Aureimonas sp. SA4125: one gene and its partner. The protein of the gene in region 1 interacts with the protein of each later gene in a pairwise test. Links are inferred from orthologs where the notes say so. Each region holds a gene or a part of one and is shown in the gene's direction. Other genes may lie near its edges.

What was found.
Region 2: the proteins of ptsN (region 1) and Sa4125_RS10920 interact in binary tests that used the Escherichia coli proteins (3 or more experiments, as listed by UniProt). The link is inferred for Aureimonas sp. SA4125 from one-to-one orthologs.

The regions. Positions count from the first base shown.
Region 1 is NZ_AP025032.1:4,851,943-4,854,941, reverse strand. What follows is about bases 205-2,887. They hold ptsN (PTS IIA-like nitrogen regulatory protein PtsN), read left to right. Parts: upstream 205-1,156; coding sequence 1,157-1,618; downstream 1,619-2,887. Other genes in these bases: msrB (peptide-methionine (R)-S-oxide reductase MsrB), read right to left, coding at 2,624-2,887; Sa4125_RS22930 (Hsp20 family protein), read right to left, coding at 1,978-2,415; Sa4125_RS22935 (DUF1150 domain-containing protein), read right to left, coding at 1,670-1,939; raiA (ribosome-associated translation inhibitor RaiA), read left to right, coding at 412-999. Also shown: rpoN (RNA polymerase factor sigma-54), read left to right, coding at 1-116; more of msrB, read right to left, coding at 2,888-2,999. UniProt on the Escherichia coli protein: Seems to have a role in regulating nitrogen assimilation.
Region 2 is NZ_AP025032.1:2,353,347-2,356,920, forward strand. Bases 32-3,289 are described here. They hold Sa4125_RS10920 (sensor histidine kinase KdpD), read left to right. Parts: upstream 32-431; coding sequence 432-3,089; downstream 3,090-3,289. Other genes in these bases: kdpC (potassium-transporting ATPase subunit KdpC), read left to right, coding at 32-435; Sa4125_RS10925 (response regulator transcription factor), read left to right, coding at 3,086-3,289. Also shown: more of kdpC, read left to right, coding at 1-31; more of Sa4125_RS10925, read left to right, coding at 3,290-3,574. UniProt on the Escherichia coli protein: Member of the two-component regulatory system KdpD/KdpE involved in the regulation of the kdp operon. KdpD may function as a membrane-associated protein kinase that phosphorylates KdpE in response to environmental signals.

The DNA.
Region 1 (2,999 bases):
AGCGCGAAGGCGTCGACCTCGCGCGGCGGACCGTCGCCAAGTACCGCGAAGGGCTCGGCATCCGCTCCTCCATCCAGCGGCGCCGCGAGATGAAGGCCCGCATGGTTGCCTGCTGAAGGTCCCCTGCCGCCAAGCGAAGCGGGCGGCCGGTGCAGCCAAAACAATTTTCCTCGACGACCGCTCGGCTTGCCCCTCTCGGGATACGCGAGGGGGGGCTTCGCGTTGACAGGAGCGTCGTTCGTTTTTAGAAGCCCACACACCCGGAAGCTGCGGGTCCGCGACGAACGCCGGAGAGATCGCGCGACGAACGGCGCGGCGATTTTTCGGCCAGGACGTGCCGACGGGTGTATCAAGCAAAGGACTGACTTGCGGGAATCACGCGGGTCGCTTGTCCGAGGGAGCTTAAGTCATATGGGTGTTCGGGTTTCGGGCAGACACATGGATGTCGGCGAGGCATTCCGTACGCGGATCGAGGATCGTCTCGGTCAGTCGGTGGGGAAATATTACGACGGAAACTTCAGCGGCACGGTGGTCGTCTCCAAGGAGGGACCGCGGTTCGAGACCGATTGCACGCTGCATCTGGATACCGGCGTCATCTTCCAGGCCGCCGGCATGGCACACGACCCGGAAGCCTCTTTCGCCGACGCCGCCGAGCGCATCGACAAGCGGCTGCGGCGCTACAAGCGGCGGCTGAAGGACCACTATGCCAATGGCAACGGCCAGCAGCGCGACGTCGCCTATACCGTCATGGCCGCGCCGTCGCCCGAGTCGGACGAGGTCGACGAGATGCCGGAGGACTACGCGCCGGCCATCGTGGCCGAGACCTCGCTGAAGGTGGGCGTCATGACCGTCGCGAGTGCCGTCATGGAGCTCGACCGTCGCGACAGCCCGGTCGTCGTCTTCCGCAATGCCGGCAATGGCGAGGTGAACATCGTCTACCGCCGTGCCGACGGCAATTTCGGCTGGGTCGACCCATCGTCCTACAAGCCCGAAGCCTGACCATGGGAACGGGGGGAATGCCTGACACAACGGGCGTTCCCTTCTCCCATCCCGCGATCAACGCGCCGCTCGCCTTTTCCGGCCCATCATCGGCAGGCCGGCCAGGACACGGATTTCCGACTTCATGACATCCAGCCAGACCCTGAAGAACAGCAGCATGGATCTGGGCAGCCTCATCGGTCCGGATTCGATCCTGCCTGCCCTGAAGGCGAACTCCAAGAAACAGGTGCTGCAGGAGCTGGCCGAGTTGGCAGCCAGGAGGACGGGCCTGCCGGAGCGCGAGATCCTCGACAGGGTCATGCAGCGCGAGCGCCTGGGTTCCACCGGCGTCGGCAACGGCATCGCCATTCCGCATGGAAAGATCGAAAACCTGACGAGCCTCGTCGGCGTCTTCGGCCGGCTGTACCATCCCATCGAATTCGATGCCTTGGACGACCAGCCGGTCGACCTCGTCTTCCTGCTGCTCGCACCGGAGGATGCTGGCGCCGATCACCTGAAGGCGCTTTCGAAGATCGCAAGGATGCTGCGCAACAGCGATACGGTGAACCGCCTTCGCGGGGCGCGGGACGCCGAGACGATCTATTCCATCATGACCGAAACGAAGCCGATCGTCGGCTGATCGACCGGACGGGTGCGGTCCAGGCGGCGGGCGCCCGGACCGGCGTAGGGATCAGTGGAGGCTGACGGTCGTCAGCTCGTTCTGCGAGGCGCTGGCAAGGATGCTCCCGCGGTCGTCGGAGACGGCGAGGGGCGTGCCGTCGGCAGAGAACAGGGCCCAGAGGTCGATACCCGGCTGGATCTCCTTGGCGGCCGGGAATTTCGCCCTGATGTCGTCCGAGGACATGCGACGGAGATAGGCCACATGCCCCTCGCCGATAGCGGCCAGATCGCTCGCGGCGACAACGGTGCGCAATGAATTCGTCATGGTCTGTCTCCTGATGAAAGCGTGATGCACGGGAAGAAGATGCGTCCTGGCGGTCAGTCTGCGACGACGATTTCGATGCGCTTGACGATGCGCTCTGGCTCGGGCCGGGCGAGATCGATCATCAAGAGGCCGTTTCCGAGCCGGGCGCCGACAATCCGCATGCCGTCGGCGAACAGAAAGGTCTTCTGGAACTGCCGGGCAGCAATGCCGCGATGGAGATAGTCGCGGTCCTTGTCGTCGGCTTGCCGGCCCCTGATCGTCAGCTGGTTCTCTTCCGTCGTAACCTCCAGCTCACTGGGGCTGAACCCCGCCACAGCGAGCGTGATGCGCAGAAAATTCGCTCCCGCCTCCTCGCCGGTCGGCTCCTCGCGCAAGCGCTCGATGTTGTAGGGCGGGTAGCCCTCACCACCCTTGCCGATCCGCTCCAAAGTCCGCTCCACGCTGTCGAAGCCAAGCAAAAGCGGACTGGAAAAAGGCGTCATGCGACTCATGCGGCAAGTCCTTGTTAAAAGCGACTTTTATGGAAGACCCTGAGGTTAGGCATCTCCCGCTGTGGGCTTGCATATGGCGCTACGATGAGCCGAGTTCAATATTGCGGCGGAGCTCCCTTCAAGCAAAACAGGCGGCGCATCACCGATGCTCCGCCTGTCCGGTAAACAAATCATGAGGAGCGGCCACGACCTGTTCCCCAAAGCCCTGTCAGGAGGCGACGTCGCCTTCCCGGAAGGTCAGGACGACGCCATTGATGCAATGACGCTTACCGGTCGGCGGGGGGCCGTCATCGAAGACGTGGCCGAGATGACCGCCGCAGGTCGCGCAATGTTCCTCGACGCGCGGATAGATCAGCTTGTAGTCGGTCGTCGTCGCCGTCGCCCCGGCCAGGGCCGATGTGAAGCTCGGCCATCCCGTTCCCGAGTCGAACTTCGCCGCCGAGGAGTACAGCGCGGTGTCGCAGCCGGCGCAGTGATAGAGCCCGCTCTTCTTGTTGTCGTTCAACTGGCTGGAGAAGGGCCTTTCGGTCCCTTCCTGTCGCAGGACGGAGAACTGGTCAGGCGTCAGGATCTTGCGCCATTCC
Region 2 (3,574 bases), 2.5 Mb from region 1 along the record:
GTTATCGGTTCGGAGTTGATCGCGCAGAATTTCGCCAGTCCGCGCTACTTTCAGCCGCGTCCCTCGGCCGCGGGCAAGGGCTATGACGCTGCGGCCTCCGCCGCGACCAACCTTGCCCCCGGCTCGAAAGATTTGCGCGATGCTATCGCCACCCGAGTGGCCGACGCGCGCGCGAAAGGAATGACCGGGGTTTCTGTTCCGCCTGACCTGGTCACCACTAGCGCCTCGGGGCTGGATCCCGATCTCAGCCCCGAGGCGGCTTTTTCGCAGACCGCGCGGGTCGCCACCGCACGGGGGTTGCCGGATGAGCAGGTGCGCGCGCTCGTCGAAAGCAGCATCGCCTATCCCCTGTTCGGCATCATTGGAGAACGGCGGGTGAACGTGCTGCTCCTTAATCGACAGCTCGACCGGATTGCGCCTACCGCTACACCATGAACGATGCCGCCCGTCCCTCTCCCGAAGCGCTGCTGAAGGCAGCGCGGCGTGAGGCGCGCGGGCGGCTCAAGATTTTCCTGGGTGCGGCCCCCGGTGTGGGCAAGACGTTCGAGATGCTTCGTGAAGGCGCGGAGCTGCTGCGAAGTGGCCTTGATGTCGTCGCGGGTGTGGTGGAAACGCACGGCCGCGCCGAAACGGAGAGTCTGGTTGCGCCTTTTGAAGTGTTGCCACGCAGCTCGATCGAGCATGGTGCGCATACCCTGGCTGAGTTCGATATCGATGCGATGCTCGTTCGCAAGCCGCGCGTCGCGTTGATTGACGAATACGCTCACACCAACGCCCCCGGCAGCCGTCATCCCAAACGCTGGCAGGACATCGAAGAACTGCGCGACGCGGGCATTGATGTTCTGACGACCTTGAACATCCAGCACGTCGAAAGCCTGAATGATGTCGTCGCCGGGTTCACGCGCGTTCGTGTCCGTGAGACCGTTCCCGATGCGATCCTCGACGATGCCGACATCGAAGTCGTCGATCTGCCATCCGACGAACTTATCGAGCGGCTGAAGGCTGGCAAGGTGTATGTCCCGCAAGAGGCGACGCGTGCGCTTGGGCATTTCTTTTCCAAGTCAAACCTGTCGGCATTGCGTGAACTGGCTTTGCGGCGCGCCGCGCAGACGGTCGATCGCCACCTGCTCGATCACGTCGAAAGCATTGGCGAGCGCGGCACCTGGGCGGCGGGCGAGCGCGTGGTTGTCGCCATCGGCGATCAGCCCGGCGGTGAAGCGCTTATCCGCGCCGCCAAGCGACTTGCCGACGCGCTGCACGCGACCTGGACAGCGGTGAGTGTCGAGACGCCGCGCAACGCGACCCTGAGCGCCGACGCGCGCGAGCGCATGGCCGATGCGCTAAAGCTCGCGACCGGCCTTGGCGCTACCATCGTTACCGTCCCCGCGCGGTCGGTGTTCGACGGGCTGTGCGCGCATATCCTCGAGACGCGCGCAACGGCCGTCGTCATCGGCAAGTCTCGCCGGAGCTGGTGGTTCGAACTTCGCCACGGCTCGGTCGTCGATCGGCTGGTGCGCGGACTGGACGGTGTGGCTGTCCACGTTGTTCCCGTCGCCGAAGCGGCCTCGTCCAAGGCGGAGCTGCCAACTATCCGACCGCCAGCGACTCGCGGGATGTTTATTGGCTTCGGGCTTGTGACGTTGACGACGATAGCGGCAATCGGAGTCCAGCCGCTGCTTGGACTGAACTCGATCGATTTAGTCTACTTGCTGCCGGTAATCACGACTGCGACGCTGTTCGGTCTGCGGCCCTCGCTTGTGGCCAGCGTAGCCGCCGCCCTCGCCTACAACTTCTTCTTCCTGCCGCCGCTCTATACCTTCACGATCGCTGATCCGCAGAATGTCGTGACGTTGCTCGTACTGGTGATCGTGGCGATTGTCGCAAGCCAGCTTGCGGGCCGCCTGCAACGTGAAGCCACCATCGGCGCGCGTACGGCGACCGAAAATGCAGCCCTCGCGGCGTTTGGACAACGCTTGGCGGCGGTTTCCGATCAAGCGGGGACTGCGACGGCGGTCTGCGAGGAAGTAGCTCATCTTCTCGACGTCTCAACCGTTCTGTTTGCACGAGATGGGAACCGGCTCGTCGTGATCGGCGCAAGTCCCGAAAATCCATCGCTGGGCGCGATCGATATGGCAGCGGGCGAATGGGCCTTTGACCGAGGCGAAGTGACCGGGCGCGACAGCGGCACGCTGACCGCGAGCGACTGGCAATTCCACCCGCTCGAAACGGCACTAGGCGTATTGGGTGTTCTTGGTCTCGCCCCCAACGGACGTGGCGACCCGGTACCAGCCGACAAGCGCGTCTTGTTCACGACGCTCATGGGTCAGGCGGCGCTCGCCCATGAACGCCTGACACTCGAAGCGAATGCGCGCGAAGTGAGCGCGTTGAAGCAACGCGACGATCTGCGCGTGACGCTCCTATCTTCTATCGGGCATGACCTGAAGACGCCTTTGACAGCCGTTGTCGCGGCGGCGGACGAACTGGCAGCTCAACATGGCGCATCGACGACGACCGCCACGCTCAAGGGTGAAGCCCGCCGGTTGCGGCGGGTGTTTGACGATCTCGTGGAAATGACCCGGATTGAGGCCGGGGCGTTGGTCGTCCGGCGCGAGGCGACCGACCTGACTGATGCCGTTGCCGCCGCCGCCCAAGATTTGCGCGCCGAACTTACCCATCATCTGCTGGTACTGGATGTGGCGCCCACGCTGCCGCTCGTAGAGGCCGATCCGCGCATGTTGCATCATGTTCTTATCAACCTGCTCGGGAACGCTGCCAAGTTTGCCGCTCCCGGAACGTCGATCCGAATCCATGCACGACGCGCCCATGATGGGCTAACGCTAGCGGTGCTCGACGATGGACCGGGCTTGCCGCAAGGTCGTGAAACAACGCTGTTCGACCGTTTCACTCGCGTGGACGGAGACGACATGAGCGGTGGCACCGGCCTCGGCCTAGCAATCGTCAAGGGCTTTGCTGATGCGATGGGCTTAGGCGTCACAGCACGCAATCGTGATGAAGGAGGGGCGGTGTTCGAAGTTATTTGGCCCGAATCGAGCATTCGCCAATCGCTGCCCGAAGAGGGGCAGATGTGACCGGACAGATACTGATCGTTGACGATGAACCAGCCATTTGCCGATTGGTGAGGGGTGCTGTCGAACGCGCCGGTTACACTGTCAGCGAAGCAGCGACCGCCGCAGAAGCGCTAACGTTGGCGCGTCGCGAAGGCTGTGAACTCGTTCTTCTCGATCTTGGCCTTCCCGATCGTGACGGCATTGAGCTCGTGCCGCTCATCAAGGCAATGCACCGGGCGGTCATCGTCCTGACTGCCCGCGACGCGACCGCAGAAAAGGTCTCAGCGCTCGATCTCGGCGCGGACGATTATGTCGTCAAGCCGTTCGACACCGACGAATTGCTTGCACGAGTTAGGACGGCACTCAGGCACCGTTTGGCCTCGAATAACGGCAGCGGCGTCCTCGCTGTCGGTTCCATAATCATAGATTTGACCGCCCGGCGTGTGTCGCGCGACGGGGCGGAACTGAAATTGACGCGCAAGGAATATGCCGTCCTCGCCGAACTC